Regions from separate parts of the Oceanobacillus aidingensis genome, predicted to be linked through region 4. Evidence: riboswitches for the same ligand, from Rfam matches in the RefSeq annotation. Region 4 holds a riboswitch; each other region holds the start of a gene.

Evidence for each region. A riboswitch is a leader RNA that binds a small molecule or an ion and turns the genes downstream of it on or off. The one in region 4 is predicted to bind S-adenosylmethionine.
Region 1: it holds a riboswitch for S-adenosylmethionine, as region 4 does, so the genes downstream of both, ACFO3P_RS04840 (iron-containing alcohol dehydrogenase family protein) here and ACFO3P_RS11535 (methionine ABC transporter ATP-binding protein) in region 4, are expected to answer to the same signal.
Region 2: it holds a riboswitch for S-adenosylmethionine, as region 4 does, so the genes downstream of both, ACFO3P_RS22815 (methionine biosynthesis PLP-dependent protein) here and ACFO3P_RS11535 (methionine ABC transporter ATP-binding protein) in region 4, are expected to answer to the same signal.
Region 3: it holds a riboswitch for S-adenosylmethionine, as region 4 does, so the genes downstream of both, ACFO3P_RS13590 (methionine ABC transporter ATP-binding protein) here and ACFO3P_RS11535 (methionine ABC transporter ATP-binding protein) in region 4, are expected to answer to the same signal.

Annotation. Positions count from the first base shown of each region.
Region 1 is NZ_JBHSFT010000007.1:90,012-94,239, reverse strand. It holds gene ACFO3P_RS04860 (YibE/F family protein) at 1-299, shown strand, start outside; gene ACFO3P_RS04855 (YibE/F family protein) at 296-1,078, shown strand; gene ACFO3P_RS04850 (YolD-like family protein) at 1,155-1,430, opposite strand; gene ACFO3P_RS04845 (hypothetical protein) at 1,427-1,642, opposite strand; SAM riboswitch class I at 1,895-2,011, shown strand; gene ACFO3P_RS04840 (iron-containing alcohol dehydrogenase family protein) at 2,109-3,209, shown strand; gene ACFO3P_RS04835 (MetQ/NlpA family ABC transporter substrate-binding protein) at 3,233-4,048, shown strand; gene ACFO3P_RS04830 (glutathione ABC transporter substrate-binding protein) at 4,106-4,228, shown strand, end outside.
Region 2 is NZ_JBHSFT010000050.1:372,901-377,128, forward strand. It holds gene dacB (D-alanyl-D-alanine carboxypeptidase/D-alanyl-D-alanine endopeptidase) at 1-559, shown strand, start outside; gene spx (transcriptional regulator Spx) at 882-1,289, shown strand; gene ACFO3P_RS22815 (methionine biosynthesis PLP-dependent protein) at 1,460-2,566, opposite strand; SAM riboswitch class I at 2,716-2,820, opposite strand; gene ACFO3P_RS22820 (hypothetical protein) at 3,130-4,032, shown strand.
Region 3 is NZ_JBHSFT010000020.1:88,502-92,729, forward strand. It holds gene ACFO3P_RS13580 (MetQ/NlpA family ABC transporter substrate-binding protein) at 1-195, opposite strand, end outside; gene ACFO3P_RS13585 (methionine ABC transporter permease) at 257-925, opposite strand; gene ACFO3P_RS13590 (methionine ABC transporter ATP-binding protein) at 918-1,940, opposite strand; SAM riboswitch class I at 2,069-2,168, opposite strand; gene ACFO3P_RS13595 (thioredoxin family protein) at 2,309-2,629, opposite strand; gene ACFO3P_RS13600 (toprim domain-containing protein) at 2,774-3,139, opposite strand; gene gcvH (glycine cleavage system protein GcvH) at 3,354-3,734, opposite strand; gene ACFO3P_RS13610 (arsenate reductase family protein) at 3,801-4,157, opposite strand; gene ACFO3P_RS13615 (DinB family protein) at 4,177-4,228, opposite strand, start outside.
Region 4 is NZ_JBHSFT010000016.1:65,606-69,833, forward strand. It holds gene brnQ (branched-chain amino acid transport system II carrier protein) at 1-350, opposite strand, end outside; gene ACFO3P_RS11530 (pyridoxal phosphate-dependent aminotransferase) at 608-1,777, shown strand; SAM riboswitch class I at 1,839-1,936, shown strand; gene ACFO3P_RS11535 (methionine ABC transporter ATP-binding protein) at 2,079-3,098, shown strand; gene ACFO3P_RS11540 (methionine ABC transporter permease) at 3,094-3,762, shown strand; gene ACFO3P_RS11545 (alpha-hydroxy-acid oxidizing protein) at 3,777-4,228, shown strand, end outside.

The sequences.
Region 1 (4,228 bases), on a different contig from region 4:
AAATGTATGAGAAAAATAACCGGATTGATTTAAAAACATTAAAAAAAGCAGGTTACGAAGTCGGGAAAGATATCATGGGCACCATGACCAATATTTTATTTTTTGCCTATGTCAGCGGGTCCCTTCCCATGCTGTTAATCTATTTTAAAAATGCAGCACCGTTCGGCTTTACCATATCAATGAACCTTTCCCTTGAATTAACACGTGCTTTAGTCGGCGGAATTGGGATTGTATTGACCATTCCGATTGCCATCTATATTTCCATTTTCTTTATCCGGAGAAAGCAGGCGAAATTATGAATGTACTTGTATTACTGGCAATCATATTATTTGCATTAATGGCTTGGGTCGGCGGTATGAAGGGCGTACGCTCTTTTATTGCCCTCTTTATCAATTTTATCATTGTGCTTATGGCTGTATTCGTCATGAATGACCCGTCCGGGAATCCAATTATTATTACGCTTATTGCATGTGGTTTCATCAGTGCTGTCAGCTTGTTCTTCATCAACCGGGTAAATAATAAAACGATGCTTGCTTTCTTATCTACGATTGCAACAATGGTTATTTTAATCTTTTTCATTATTATTTTAACCGAACAATCCATGATTTATGGACTTGGGGAAGAAGAATCTGGAGAAATCACAGCTTTCAATGTGCATATTGGATTAAATTTCATTCAAATTGCTACAGCTGTGATTATTATGAGCACGATTGGGGCGATTGTAGATACTGCCATTTCAATCACCTCTCCGATGCGTGAAATCCACGACCAGAATCCGGAAATTTCCAGAAAGAATCTATTTTTCGCCGGCATTCGTATTGGCCGTGATATTCTAGGTACAAGCACAAACACGCTATTCTTCGCCTTTTTCGGAGGGTATATGGGACTGCTAATCTGGTTTAAGGATTTAGATTACTCTCTTGGCCAAATTATAAATGCCAAAGTGTTCAATGATGAAATGCTTGGAATCCTTATTTCGGGCCTTGGCATCGCTCTGGTTATTCCGATTGCTTCTCTGATGAGTGCATATTATTTGAAGAAGCAGAAAAAGGACATCGCGTTGGATGAGCAGAAATAGGTAAAAGCAGCCTTACGCTGTTTATGTTTAGAAATAAGCCCGAATGATTCCGCTTGGAATACATTCGGGTTTTTATCTACAATATAAAAACGTCCATTACATCATTAAACTTAATGATTGTAAAATCCTTTTGACCCAGCTTATCAACTATAGCTATGTGCTCGTCTTGATAGTTAATGCTGTCTATATATCCTTTTATATGATGAACATGACAATCCTGATAGCATTTCACTTCAATAAGCAAATTATCTTTATGTGCGATAATTAATTGAAAGCAATTCTGCTTCCGTTGCCGCTCATTTAACATTGTTTTTTCTTTCGTATTCCTTTCTTCCTGTACACCAATATTCAAGCCCCGACGCTCCTTTTTACACACCCTATGGATAAAATATTTTCTATCTTAAAGCTGCGCACCTGTTTTTTATAGTAACAATAAGCAAGAATCCTTTTATCATCTATACCTACGACGCGAATAACACGCTGCGTTACATTGTTATGGCGGTCGATATAATAGATCATGATTTTTTCCTTTTTATCCAGAGAATGATGAAGTAATCCAATCATATTTATTCCTCCAAATAAGAACTTTTGTTCTGAACATTTGTTCTTATTATATCAAAAAATAAGAAAGAGTAAACATGAAATAAATGGATGAATGTGTTTTAAAAGAAACGAGCGATAATCCGTTCAAGTATTTGGATTTTGGGACCAAAAATGGTGCTGATTAACATAATTAGCCCGCCAGCTCCCTTGCATCAAGCTATATTTGACTTTTCTCATATTTCATATTAAAATGTATCCACAGTTACATAAGAACTCTTATTGAGAGTGGCGGAGGGACTGGCCCGATGAAGCCCGGCAACCTTTCTAGAACTCGTTCTAAAAAAGGTGCTAAATCCTGCAAAGTGCATAATGTGCTTTGGAAAATAAGAGAGGACGTTTCGTAAATGAACTTATTCAACCTCTCTAGAACGAAATAGAGAGGTTTTTTATGTAGCATTTAAACACATGTAAAAGGGGTTATCTTACCATGCAAACAGTTACTGTAAAGGGATCGCCCAGCCATTATCAAATCGGTGAAGGTTCTCTGGAATACCTGATAGAAAATCTGAATGACTTGCGGGTGAAGCGGATTGCTGTAGTTGCCGGGCGTACTGCTTGGGAAAAAGCAAAACCATATCTTCCTTCTGCATTGCTGGATCAAATAGAGGAAAAAGATATACATACTGCAGATGGGCATTGCACCGTGGAACGAACTGACAGACTGGCCTCGATTTATGAAGAACAGCAAATAGATGCTGTCATCGGCATCGGCGGGGGAACAGCTCTGGATATTGCCAAAGCAGCGGCTGCCAATGCGCAAATAAAAAGTATCTTAATCCCAACGATTGCCGCCACCTGCGCAGCTTGGACGCCATTAAGCGTCTTTTATCAGGAAGATGGTGCTCATTCTCATTACACTGAGTTTCCTGAATCTAATACACTCGTAGTGGTAGAACCAGCAATTATTGCAGAAGCTCCTGTAAAATACTTAAAAGCAGGCATTGGCGATACGTTAGCCAAATTCTATGAAGCTCGCTCTCTAGTTGAAGCCTTCTACCCTGAAGGCACGCTTCCAGTCTGGCTGCAAATATCTCAATTCGCCGCTCGTGCCTGCAAGGATATTTTGCTGGATGACAGTGAAGCAGCAATCCAAGCTTGTGAGAGTAACCAAGTCACTGATGCTCTTATTCGTGTTATCGAAGCAATTATCGCAACAGGCGGTATGGTTGGCGGCTTCGGCGGAAAAGCTGGACGAATTGCAGGTGCGCATTCCATTCATAATGGGTTAACTGCTGCCCCGCAGATTGCCGATTCACTTCACGGGGAAATTGTATCCTACGGCATTTTAGCTCAGCTTGCTATCGAACAGGATAAAAACGAGCTTACGAAGCTATTAGCTTACTATGATACATGGGGATTCCCGACAAAATTAGCAGACTTCTCCATACATACGGATGATCAGGAGCTGCTGGAAACCATTGCGAAAAAAGTGACACGGGAAGAAGAATCCATTCATTTGATGAAAGAAGAAATTAATGCAAATACCGTTATCGACGCATTTTTACAACTTGAGAGTGTTACTAAATAAAAAAAGAAAGTAGGAAAATCATCATGAAAAAGAAATATTTACTTCTTATTACAGCTTTATTATTCGTTTTCCTCGCTGCTTGCGGAGGAGATGAGGAAGAGAGCGGTTCAGATTTACTTGAAGACGGCGTATTGACAGTAGGTGTAACAGCCGGTCCACATGAAGAAATTGTTGAAAAAATAGCTGAAATTGCAGCAGAAGACGATTTAGAAATTAAAACAGTTGTTTTTAGTGATTATGTGATGCCAAACGTTTCACTGGATGAAGGTGAAATTGACATCAGCAGCTTCCAGACAGAGCCTTTTATGGACAGCATGGTGGAAGAAAGAGGCTTGGATATTGTGAAGGTAGCAGATACCGTTACTTTCCCGATGGGAGTTTATTCCGAATCGGTTGATTCTCTGGAGGACCTTCCTGATGGCGCAACATTAGGGCTCCCTGGCGACCCTACAAACAGCGGACGTGCTTTATTATTATTTGAACAAGCTGGTCTTATCACATTAGAAGAAGGCTTGGGTGTAAATGCAACCGTAAATGATGTAATTGACAATCCGAAAGACCTTGAATTACTGGAATTAGACTCTGCACAAATTCCAAGACAGCTTGGCGAAGTTGATGCAGCAGCAATCAATTCAAACTTTGCAATTGAAGCAGGGCTTTCACCCAATGATGATTCGCTCTTTATCGAGCAGGATTCTACATTCGTTAACTTGATTGCAGCTCGTACAGAAAACCAAGATGATGAAGTCGTTCAGCAATTTATTGATATTTACCATACAGACGAAGTGAAAGAATTTATTGAAGAAAACTTTGATGGCTCTGTTGTTCCAGGCTGGTAAATCTTTATTTTCAGGTAATATACTCAGACTACGATACTTAAAGGAGAAAACAGCATCATGAGAATACAGAAAAAGATATATGTACTTGCATTTATTGCTCTGTTCAGCCTGGTACTTGCCGCCTGTGCCAGTGAACCAGATGACAATGCATCCTCTGACAGCAATACGACAGAGGGAGGA
Region 2 (4,228 bases), on a different contig from region 4:
AGCGTGTATTTACCATAAACAGTCACCGCCATTAACTGGCATTATTATTCCCTTTATGAAGCTTAGCAATAATGGGATTGGTGAGATGCTCACAAAAGAATTAGGGCGTAAAACATATGATGACGGTTCATGGGAATCGGGTCTGGCAGCAGTGAAAGAAGCTCTGGCTACCTATTCAATCAATCTGGATACAATCCAGTTAAAGGATGGTTCCGGAATTTCAGCAGCTAACTTTATTCCAGCCGAAGAACTGACGCGTTTACTGTACGAAATCCAGCAGGAAAAGTGGTTCCCTGAATTTTTAGCCAGTCTGCCGGCAGCTGGAGAAGCCGATAAAATGATTGGAGGCACTTTACGTGAACGTATGAAGGGACTGGATGTTCAGGCAAAAACAGGAACCATTGAAGGTGTCAGCACTCTTTCCGGTTATGTAACCAATGGAAAGGGAGAACGGCTTATCTTTTCCATCTTATTTAATCATTTATTAGATACGGATACAGGAAAAGAATTAGAAGATGAACTGGTTGCGATAATGGCGGAGATAGAAGAATGGTGTTGACCTTTGTCATTTGTTTTTTGGGGGGGTTCATTATTTGATTTAAGCTGTTATTAAACAGAAGTTTAAGGGCGTATTGTGGAATCGTGAAGCCGGGGAAGCATATTTATAGAGCGAAGGAATAATAGCAGCAAGCTTTATTTCAATGAATTAAGCTTCATTTCATGTTTTTTTTATGACCTTACCATAGTTTTACCACATTTCCATGCTAAAGTGAAACTAAGATAGAAAAAATGGAATGAAGAAGCAGAAATGTTTTACTTTCATTTCATCATAATCACTTTGAATCTTGTAATGAATATGTCAAATAATAAGGAGAATGAATATGACAGTGCATATTTACGGAGTATCTTGCTCATCTACAAGAAAAGCGAGACAATGGTTTCGCAAAAATGGAATTGCTTATAAGGAACGAAATATTTTACATCAACCATTGACAATTGACGAACTAAAGAATATTTTACAAATGACTGTGGAAGGCACGGATGAGATACTTTCAACCCGTTCTAAAATTTTTAAAGAATTGAATTTGAATGTAGAGGATTTGTCTCTGCAAACTTTATTGAAATTAATTCACAAATACCCAAGACTGCTGAAAAGTCCAATTTTGGTGGATGAAAAAAGATTCCAAGTTGGGTACCATGAGGAAGATATTCGTCAATTCTTACCTCGTAAAACGAGACAGCTGCAATGGTTACAATGGAAAGTGGATTTAGGTTTAATAAAAGGGTAACGAACCTTAAATGAACCTTAAATTATGGAAGCATACGATGAAATGGCTGTATGCTTCCATATGTTGAATGTTGAGCAAATTAAATAATATGTAAGGAAGAATATAATTTCATCTTTACTCTAAAAAAGAGGCAGCTTTAAAATGAGCTGCCTCTTTTTTGGGGTATTGTTTTAAATTTTACTGACAACCTGCAGCGCCTGCTCAATATCTGCTATTAAATCCTCCGCATCTTCAATTCCTACAGAGAAACGAAGAAGGTCATCACCGATTCCTCTGTTATCTCTTTCTTCCTCCGGCATATCGGCATGTGTTTGTGTTGTAGGATAGGTAATAAAGCTTTCTACACCGCCCAGACTTTCGGCAAATACAATTAAGTTGAGGTTAGCTAAGAAAGAACGCACCTGGTCGGCATCTTCTAAACAAAATGAAAGCATGCCGCCTTTATTTGGATAATAAACCTGTCCAATTGACGAGTGGTCTCGCAGGTAAGCAGCAATTTTTTGTGCGTTTTCCTCGTGACGCTGCATACGCAATGCAAGTGTTTTTAACCCGCGGACAAGCAGCCAGCTGTCTGAAGCAGATAATGTTGCTCCTGACGCATTATGCATTTCAAATAATTTTTCGGAAAGGTCAGGACTTTTGGTTACGACCAGACCGGCTAAAACATCATTATGGCCGCCGATATATTTTGTCGCACTATGCACTACAATATCCGCACCAAGCGTAATTGGCTGCTGGAGATAAGGTGTTAAAAAAGTATTATCAACAATAAGCAGCAGGTTATGCTTTTTAGCCAGCTCCGCATACTTTTCAATATCCACCTCCTGAAGTAACGGGTTCGTCGGTGTTTCTAAAAAGATAGCCTTTGTATTTTCGTTAATACATCGTTCTGTTTCCGTGATATTTTGACAGACATCATAGGTCACGGAAATATTATAAGCTTTTTCAAAATGATTAAAAATACGGTAAGTTCCTCCGTAGATATCTTTTGTCGCGATAAGGTGATCGCCCATACGAAACAGGGAGGAGAGAACTAATTGAATAGCTGCCATTCCTGAGCTGCAGGCGAAAGCAGCATCTCCTTCTTCCAGCTTTGCGAAACCTTCCTCTAAAACAGATCTGGTCGGATTCTTGGTACGCGTATAATCATAACCTGTGGAATGGCCAATTCCCTGGTGCTGATAAGCTGTTGACATGTAAATAGGCGGATTTATAGCCCCTGTCCGTTCGTCCGTTTTATTACCTAACTGTACTAATGCTGTTTCTATTTTTCTCATTTTTCTTCAGCCTCCTCAATCCAGAAACATGAATTCGCTTATCTTTCGCGAATATGCTGTTTTCTTATGATTTTCCCATGTGAAATCAATAAAAAACCCTTCTTATTCCAGAGATTAGATAAGAAGGGTATGATATCGTGATGATACATATCTTATCTTTAAAGGGGAGTTCCCTTCTGGAATTAGCACCTTGCTAGAAGCAGCTGGTTGCTGAGACATCGTCGGGCCAGTCCCTCCGTCTCTCTGGATAAGAATTGGAATTTTATTAAATTATAATTACGTTAACTTTACAAGAGCGAGGAAAAAAAATCAAGTCTTGATTTTTTTTAAAATGAAAAAGCCGGCAACACTGGCTTAGAGGCTGTGTATAGAAAGAAGAAGCTTGAAAAAAACGAAAAGTATTTGAAAAGGACTCCGATGACGATTACAATGGTAGTGTAGTGAACGTATTGTTGAATGGTTATAAAATGGACAATTACTCTGAATGAGTTGGATATGTCTGATAATAAAAAGGGTGAAATAATAAATATCCGAATGAAACTATTTAAAAAGGAAGAAGATATATGCGCAAAAAAAAGCTATTATGGGTAAACATTTCTATGTTAGCAGGTTGTATTATCATCATTGGCATGGGGATTTATAAGGATAACCGCTCTGTAGAATATTCAATGGAAGTGAGTACAGAAGACGGAACTGGACAAACTGGAGAAAGCGTAGAGATTTTTACAACCTCCTGGAATAATCGGTTATTAGGAGACAATGAACAAATTTATCAAACAGCTAATTTAGATTATCGCAACATACTTCAGCAGGAAGACAATGAAATAGAAGTGCAGGAAGAGCGTACTGTGACTCAAGGTACCGAAACAGAGGAAGAAATATACACAAATCCAGAAACAGAGGTGCAGGAAGAAGATTATATAGCTTCTGAGGAAGCATCATCTAATCAAATAACAAATGATGAGCCAGCTGACAGTGAACAAAGCAGTAACGCTTCAAATAAGGAAAACGCAGCTGGTGAAAATAATGAGAATACAGAAAGCCGAGAATCAGAATCGAATAATACGCAACGTTCCACAGCTTCTGTACATCAGAATCAATCTGAAAAAAATAGCCGCTTTTCTGATTCCAATAATTCTGGAGCTGAAACTGAGGCGCCCGGCACAAATGACAGGAATGAAGAGAATTCAGAGAAAGAAGATTCAAAAGATAAATCGGATCAACCGCCGAAACAGCCGGAAGAGGAAGAAAATGGCAACGATGATAATGCAAACAACAAGGAACCCGATTCTGAAGATGTAGAGAGTGAAGAGCCGGAATCAGAGGAAGGAAATCCCGAAGAAGAAGAAAATAATGGAGAGCATGAGACTGAAGAAGAGGGAGAAAACTCAGACTCAGAAACAGATAAAGGTTCTGAAGAGCACAAAGGTTCTGAGGTCGATACTGCATCCATCTATGCTGATTAAATTACGAAAGAAAGCAGCTGTTTCATAATTAAATTAATAAGGTAAAATAAAACTGCGAATTTGCTGTAGCCTGGCGAATTTGCAGTTTTTTAATATTAAAATCTCAACTTTCGCACCTATTAATAAGCATATATATCATGCGGGTTCTTTGATAAAACAAGTTTCGCTAAGTTTTCTAAAGAAATTATAATGAAAA
Region 3 (4,228 bases), on a different contig from region 4:
TTCTTCTTCTAATAATGGTGCTGCTTCTTCTAAGATTTCAGCATGCGGGATACTGGAAGCACCAACTGTAATTTCAGCCGGCTCGTCCCCATCACTGCCTGTACCTTCTTCGTTGTTGGAAGAATCATCATTTCCTCCGCATGCTGCTAAGAATAAAATCAAACTCGCAGCTGCTAAAAACCAAAGCTTTTTCATGTTGAACGCCCCTTTTTATTTTTTATTATGTGAATCAAGAAATTCTTGAATAGCACCTTTCTTAACGCTTGTCTATCTTTCTGGTTATAGCATCCCCAATAAACTGGAAGATAAATACGATAATCACAATGATGACTGTGCTGACAAATACAACATCCCAGCTTTTCCGCTGAAATCCGAAATAGTAAGCATGGTTCCCTAGTCCTCCTGCTCCAATCGCACCTGCCATCGCAGTATAACCGATTAAAGCAATCGCTGTAACCGTCAGCCCCGATACAAGTGCAGGCTTGGACTCCGGAAGCAGCACCTTAAAAATAATCGTACTTGCTTTAGCTCCCATTGCTTTTGCAGCTTCTACAACTCCTTTGTCTACTTCTTTCAATGCAATCTCCACTAATCTTGCATAGAAAGGTGCAGATCCGAGGATTAAAGCCGGCAGTGCAGCATTAGGACCGCGCAATGTCCCTACTACAAAATCGGTGAAAGGAAATAACAGCAGGATTAATATAATAAACGGAACGGCACGAAATACATTGACAAATGTTGCAACAACAAAATTAATCAATCGATTTTCCCAAAAGTTCCCTTTCGACGTTAAAAATAACAGCAGCCCTAAAAGTAAGCCAATAATGGCTGTGCCGACTAAAGCTATAATGGTCATGTAAAGTGTTTCTTGAGAAGCTTCTACTAAATCTTCTATCGTAACGTTTGGAAATAATTCCTCAAGCATGCTGAATTACCTCCAATTCAATAACATCCTGTTCCTCCAGGTACTGCATTGCCTCTTTCAGCTGATTTCCAATCAGCTGAACAATCAATGTCCCATAGCTCCCGACCTGTGTCTGGGTGATTTTCCCCTGCAAAATATTAACATGGATATCAAAATTCTTCACAAGCTGGCTGATTACGGTCTGATTTGCACTTTCTCCTAAAAACTGAATCCGTAATAACGCGCCCTCTTGATATCTTTCCTTCAACTCTGTCATGTCTTCCTCTTCCTCATCCGGACCAGTCAGCTGTTCAACAAACTTCTGCGTTACCGGCTGCTTTGGTCTGGTAAATACATCGAGAACCGTTCCTTCTTCTACCACTTTCCCTTGTTCCATCACAGCAACCCGATTACAAATTTTGCGGATAACATGCATTTCATGGGTAATCAAAATAATGGTTAGACCCAGCTTTTCATTAATATCCTGCAATAAACGCAGGATTTGATTCGTTGTTTCCGGATCAAGTGCGGAGGTCGCTTCATCACAAAGCAGGACTTTCGGTGAATTCGCCAATGCTCTTGCAATTCCGACCCGCTGCTTTTGTCCGCCGCTTAACTGTGCCGGATAGGCATTTTCCTTTCCTGCCAAGCCTACTAATTCAATCAATTCCAGCACCCGCTTTTTCCGGTCGCTTTTCTCCACACCGGAAATCTCAAGCGGAAATTCTATATTTTCAGCGACTGTCCGGGACCAGAGCAGATTAAAATGCTGGAATATCATTCCAATATCCTGCCTGGCGATACGCAAATCCTTTTTCGATAAGGAGGTAATAACCTGATCACCGATTTTTATCGTACCTGTCGTCGGTTCTTCCAGCCTGTTAATCAAGCGGACAAAAGTACTTTTCCCTGCCCCGCTGTATCCGATGACGCCATAGATATCTCCATCTGCTACGTTAAGATTTAAATTATCAACAGCGACAATATCTTTTTTTTCTAAAGAGAATATTTTCTTCAATCCTTCAATGGATATCACTTTATTTCACTCCTATATGTGTACAAACCTATTTTATTGTGTACGATTTACTTTTCTCTTCATTGAAAAAGCGTCTTTCTGCAAGAGAACAGAAAGACGCTTTATTATACACAATATCGTCCATTGCTCCCTTATCTTTACAGTTTCCTGCAGGAATTGGCACCTTTTCAATGATTGAAGGTTGCCGCGGTTTCAATGGGCCAGTCCCTCCACCGCTCTTGATAAGAGTTTGCCTATTTTTAAATGAAGTGCCATTATAGTAGCATGCCATTTGTGCCTTGTCAATCACAATCCCTAGCCATTCACTCAGGTTTCTGTGGAATCTGCTGCTTCTCGTATATTGAACCGTCCTCTTGTACAGAAAAAACTTAGTTGTTTATTGCTGTGAATAATTCCGGTTTGTATTTCATCAAATACTGATAAATATTTGCTGTCGATTGAAACGTGTACACTTTCTCAATCATTTTACCGTTTTCCATAAATGCAAGACATGGCACGCTTTCGACTTGATGAGACTGCATAAAATCAGGGTGCATGGACGCGTTCATCTCCGTAAATATATCAGTTTTATGCAGTCTTTCTATTTTTTCAAGCATAGCGCGGGCTACCGTACATGTCCCGCAAAATGGTGTATAAATATATAGTATGAATCGTTGATGATTCTTTTCTTCTCCACTAAACTGTTTCAAGTTCATTCCCCTCAATCTTTTTCTTCCCATAAAATAATATATGCTGAGTGAAAGGATTACACTGATTGCGTATAAAACGACTTCGCATCTTTCCTTATTTATTTCCTCGGCGAATAGAATCCATTCTTATTTTAACGTTTTACGTTACCATTTTGCAAGGTAATTGAGATTGATTCCAATGCGTTTTCCTGCCAGAATACTTGCCAACATTCTTTTTGGGGTGGCGGCAACCTCACGAAATTCACTGCTTACATAAATATGCTCTGCGTGCGGCAGTTCCCTGGCTAGCTGTTTTCGGAGTTTCATTCCCGAATCATCCTCGTCCACCAGAATAAATACATCTGTATCGTCCAAATGATAATATTCCAACAGCTCTTCAAATTTTTCTACACCGATGGTTCCATTTGTACAAACAATGGTGATGGTATTGTCGTCAAGAATTTTTTCTAGATGCTTTTTATCAGATAACCCTTCAACGATTATGACTTTGTTGTAATCATCTTCCATCATCGTTTTGCACTCCTTATCGAAGTGATTAGGTAAACATCTTTTTTAACCTAATCCTATCCTATGCTTTTTCTATATTATATGAAAAGAAAAGAGCTAACTATACACGAATGTGGAAAAGTCAGCTCTTTTTCACCTATTTTTAGAGCCTTTTTTGAAAATTCAGGAGCAGCGCCTGTATTTTCTCTTTCTCTAAAATAGGTGTAATGTAATTTTATTATCCTTCGATAAATTCCTGGTATGCTTTCGAATCTAATAATTCCTCTAAATCTGCTTCATTCTCAAGTTCAATAACAATCATCCATGCTTTTTCATGCGGTGATTCATTCACAAGCTCTGGGCTGTCTTCCAGTTCTTCATTTACTTCTACCACTTTTCCGCTGACTGGAGCATACAGCTCGGATACCGTTTTAACAGATTCCACACTTCCAAATGGCTCTTCCAGCTCTAAAGAATCGCCGACTTCCGGTAATTCTACGAAAACAATATCGCCAAGCTCATCCTGTGCAAAGTCTGTAATTCCTATACGAACTTTTCCATCTTCTTTTTTTACCCATTCATGTTCTTTTGAATATAAATAATCATTTGGCAAGCTCATTTCGTATCCCTCCAACAAAACTTTATTCTCTTCAACTATACATGGAAGTCAGTTACATTTCTAGCACTATTTCCAGACAGATTCATAGGTTTCTTCTTTAAATCCGACAGTTACTTTCTTGCCGTCGGTTAAGACCGGTCTTTTGATGAGCATACCATCAGAAGCTAAAATCTCCGCCATTTCCTGCGGCGATAAATCATTTATTCTTTCTTTCAAATTTAATTCCCGATATTTTTTACCGCTGGTATTAAAGAATTTTTTAGGCGGCAGGTCGCTTGTTTCCATCCAAGACAGCAGTTCATTCGCACTTGGAGGCTCTTCAGCAATCGGAATCGCCTTATAATCAATTTGGTTTGCATCCAGCCATTTTTTTGCATTTCGACAGGTGCCGCATTTCGAATACCAATAAAAAGATAATGTCATTATTCTTCCTCCGCTTCTTCTATTGATCCTCTTTCGTTGGTCCCATAACGCCGGGCACCTCTAGGCCAGCC
Region 4 (4,228 bases):
CTTACATATGGACCAATACCAACCTCATAAGCCACTGTTCCTGTTCTTGGAGCTGCAAAGAATGGTCCGATTGTTAAGTAAAGTAACGCCGTAAACCCAAGACCATAAACAGGATGGACACGGCTGGCAAGCTCCTGCAGATTATTTTTTCCAGAGAAGCCCATTGCCATAATACCCAGAAAAGGCAACCCTACTCCAGTGATTAAAAAGCCAATCGTAGCCGGGGTAATATTATCTCCTGATAATTGTCCGAGCTGTGCCGGGAAAATCAGGTTCCCCGCTCCAAAAAATAAAGCAAATAACATAAATGCAATTGCTAAATAATTTCCTATACGCAGTTTGGTATTCATTTTTATTCCTCCTACCTCCAAACCAAATAATTCTTGGAATTATCTAATTATTTAACATAATTTGACACGATTTCTATCTTACTACTTTCACATATGAAATGCAACGGAAAAAGGGATGAATAAGAGACACGGAAAAAATTCCCATCCTGCCTTGTTTTGCTGTTTTCTCATATTTTTTATAGACAATCGCACTGCAAACTTATACTATTAGATGTAATTATAAAATTCACAAACTAGTATAAAGAGGTCGATAGATGATGAAGTTATCCCGTCGTGTAGAAAAGCTTCCTGCTCAATTTTTTGCATCCCTTGCCGGCAAAGTCGCTGCAGCCCTGGAAGAAGGAAGAGATATTATCAATCTCGGACAAGGCAACCCGGATCAGCCGACACCGCCGCATATTATCCGTACACTTCAGGAAAGCGCCGAAAATCCGGCTGCCCATAAATATTCCCCTTTCCGCGGTACCGATGAATTAAAAGGGGCTGCAGCACAGTTTTATAAAAGAGAATATAATGTCGATTTAGATCCTGCTTCAGAAATTGCTATTTTGTTCGGAAGTAAAATTGGCTTGGCAGAACTCCCTTTAGCTGTTATGGATGAAGGCGAATTAATGCTCTTGCCAGACCCTGGATATCCAGATTATTTGTCCAGTGTTTCATTAGCAGACGTTACTTATGACACGTTTCCATTATTAGAGGAAAACAATTTTTTACCAGATTATGCTGCCCTGACGCCGGAACAAAAGAAACTTGCCAAGCTATTATATCTCAACTATCCAAACAACCCGACCGGAGGTGTCGCAACGAAAGAATTTTTTGAAGATACCGTTGCGTTAGCGAAGGAAAATGATATCGGTGTTGTTCATGATTTCGCTTATGGAGCCATCGGTTTCGACGGCTATCAGCCAATAAGCTTCCTACAGACAAAAGGAGCGAAAGATGTCGGCGTTGAGCTGTACACCCTTTCCAAAACCTATAATATGGCCGGCTGGCGAGTCGGTTTTGCTGCTGGCAACAAAGATATGATCGAAGCGATTAATATTCTGCAGGACCATTTATTTGTCAGTCTTTTCCCAGCTATTCAAAAGGCAGCTGCGGAAGCATTATTAGGGGACCAAAGCTGTGTCACCTCGCTTGTGGAACGCTATGAACAGCGCAGAGATGTTCTCATAGAAGAATGCAGACGTATCGGCTGGGAAGTCACTGCACCGAAAGGCTCTTTCTTTGCCTGGCTCCCTGTACCAGCGGCATTTACAAGTGAAACATTTGCTGATTATTTATTACAAGAGGCGGATGTAGCCGTTGCAGCCGGGAATGGTTTCGGAAAGAATGGAGAAGGTTATATACGCGTCGGATTACTCGTAGAAGAGAATCGTATTCGCGAAGCTATTCGACGTATTGAGAAACTGCAGCTGTTTCAAAAATAAATATTGACGAAACTTGTAAAATAAGATACTTTTAAAGAATACAATTCAATTACTACCACACCTCTTATCCAGAGCAGCTGAGGGACTGGCCCGTTGAAGCTCGGCAACCTTAAAAAAAGGTGCTAATTCCAGCAAGACACCCGTCTTGAAAGATGAGAGCAGAAAATAAGATTACATTTTCGAGCCTCTCTTACCCTAGAGAGGCTCTTTTTTAGAAATTGTATCGATTCTGACAAGACAGCTGCAAACAATATTACCTATCAACTGCAGCATAATGATAGAAAGGCAGGAAAAACAGCAGATGATCAAATTAGAGAATGTCACAAAAGTTTTCCCCTCCAAAAAAGGAAAGGATGTTACTGCACTGGACGATGTGACGATTTCTGTCAATAAAGGAGAAATCCATGGCGTAATCGGCTACAGCGGTGCAGGAAAAAGTACATTAATTCGCTGTGTCAATTTACTGGAGTCTCCTTCGAAAGGAAAGGTTTGGATTGATGGAACCGACTTAACGAAGCTGTCAAAAGAAAAGCTCCGGCAAACAAGACAAAAGGTCGGCATGATTTTTCAGCATTTTAATTTATTAAGGACTGCCAGTGTCTATGATAACATTGCGATTCCATTAAAATTACTCGGCGTACCGAAGGCAGAGGTTAAGGAAAGAGTCATGAAATACTTAGATATTGTCGATTTATCTGAGAAAAAAGATGCTTATCCTTCCCAGCTTTCCGGCGGTCAAAAGCAGCGTGTCGCTATTGCCAGGGCGCTGTCACAGGAGCCACAGGTCCTCCTGAGCGATGAGGCAACCAGCGCACTCGACCCAGAAACGACAAATTCCATTCTCGAACTATTATTAAAAATTAATGCAGAGCTTGGGATCACAATACTATTAATCACGCACGAAATGAACGTTATCCAAAAAATATGCGATTATGTCTATGTTATTGAAAATGGAAACCTCATTGAACAAGGTTCGACGATAGAACTATTTACAAAACCTAAACAGCCGACGACTAAAAAGTTCTTAAATACCATTTCACAACGAAAATTATCGGATCGTTTAATTGATGAATTGAATTTAGAAGGCAAAGTAATTCGTTTAACCTTCCTTGGTGAAAATACAGGTCAGCCGCTGTTGTCTAAGGTAACACAGCAATTTTATGTAGAGCCGAATATTCTGACTGCCAATATTATCGAATTAAAAAATGGCATTGTCGGCAACCTTGTCGTTCATTTGATTGGCAGTGAGCATCAAGTAGAACATTCTCTCTCCTTCTTAAAAGAACAAGGCGTAGAAGTAGAAGAATTGGGGGTGAATTAACATGCAGGCATTTATTGATCAATGGGGTTCAGAGTTTTATGATGCCATAATAGAAACTCTTCAAATGGTTTTAATCTCTTTGTTTTTCGCTGTTATTATCGGCGTTATTTTAGCTATTCTATTAGTTTTGACACGTCCGGGACAACCCTTGCAAAATAAGTTTGTTTATCAGTCTTTAAACCTGCTGATTAACGTCATCCGGTCCATTCCATTTATTATTCTTTTATTCTTTATGCTTCCTTTCACCAAATTGATTGTAGGTGTAACCATTGGTGTAAAAGGAGTTATTGTGCCGCTCGTTGTCAATGCAGCTCCTTATATCGCCAGACTGATTGAATCCTCCCTGTTAGAGGTCAACCAAGGTGTTATCGAAGCATATCGAGCGATGGGAGTAAAGACACATCAAATTATTTGGAATGTGATGCTGCGTGAAGCGAGACCAGCCATTGTTCTTGCATTAACCATCGCAACAATCAGCCTTATCGGGGCAACTGCTATGGCCGGATTAGTCGGCGCTGGAGGCCTGGGTGACTTAGCTTACCGATTTGGACACTTGCGTTATGAAACAGACGTCATGTACGTTACGGTTATTATGCTCGTTATTATCGTTCAAGGTCTTCAGTCTCTTGGAAACCGACTCGCCGAACGATTGAAAAAAGATTAATTGGAGGAAAAAATATGACAACCTCATCCAAGAAAGGCTCTTTCTTAGAGCATATAACCATACAAGATTCCTTTCCAATTGGCACTGCACAGCTTGAAGCTGCAGCAAAGCATGCCCTGCCGGCAGAAGTATTTGGCCACATCCGCTCTGGTGCCGGCGGGGAAGAAACGTTAAGAAAAAACAGAGAAGCCTTTGAGAAATATTCGATTATTCCCAGGTTTTTACGTAATGTCTCCGAAGTAGACACATCTATACGTATTTTAGGAAAAGAATATGCTTCCCCATTAATGGTCGCTCCGATAGGACATTTAAAAATGGTTCATGAAGAACCTGACTTTGCCATTGCAAATGTTGCGGCTTCGATGAATATTCCATACATTCAAAGCACTGTTACAGCAAGATCTATCGAAGAAGTCTCGGAAGCTGTTCCTCATGGACCAAAATGGTTTCAATTATACTGGTCCAA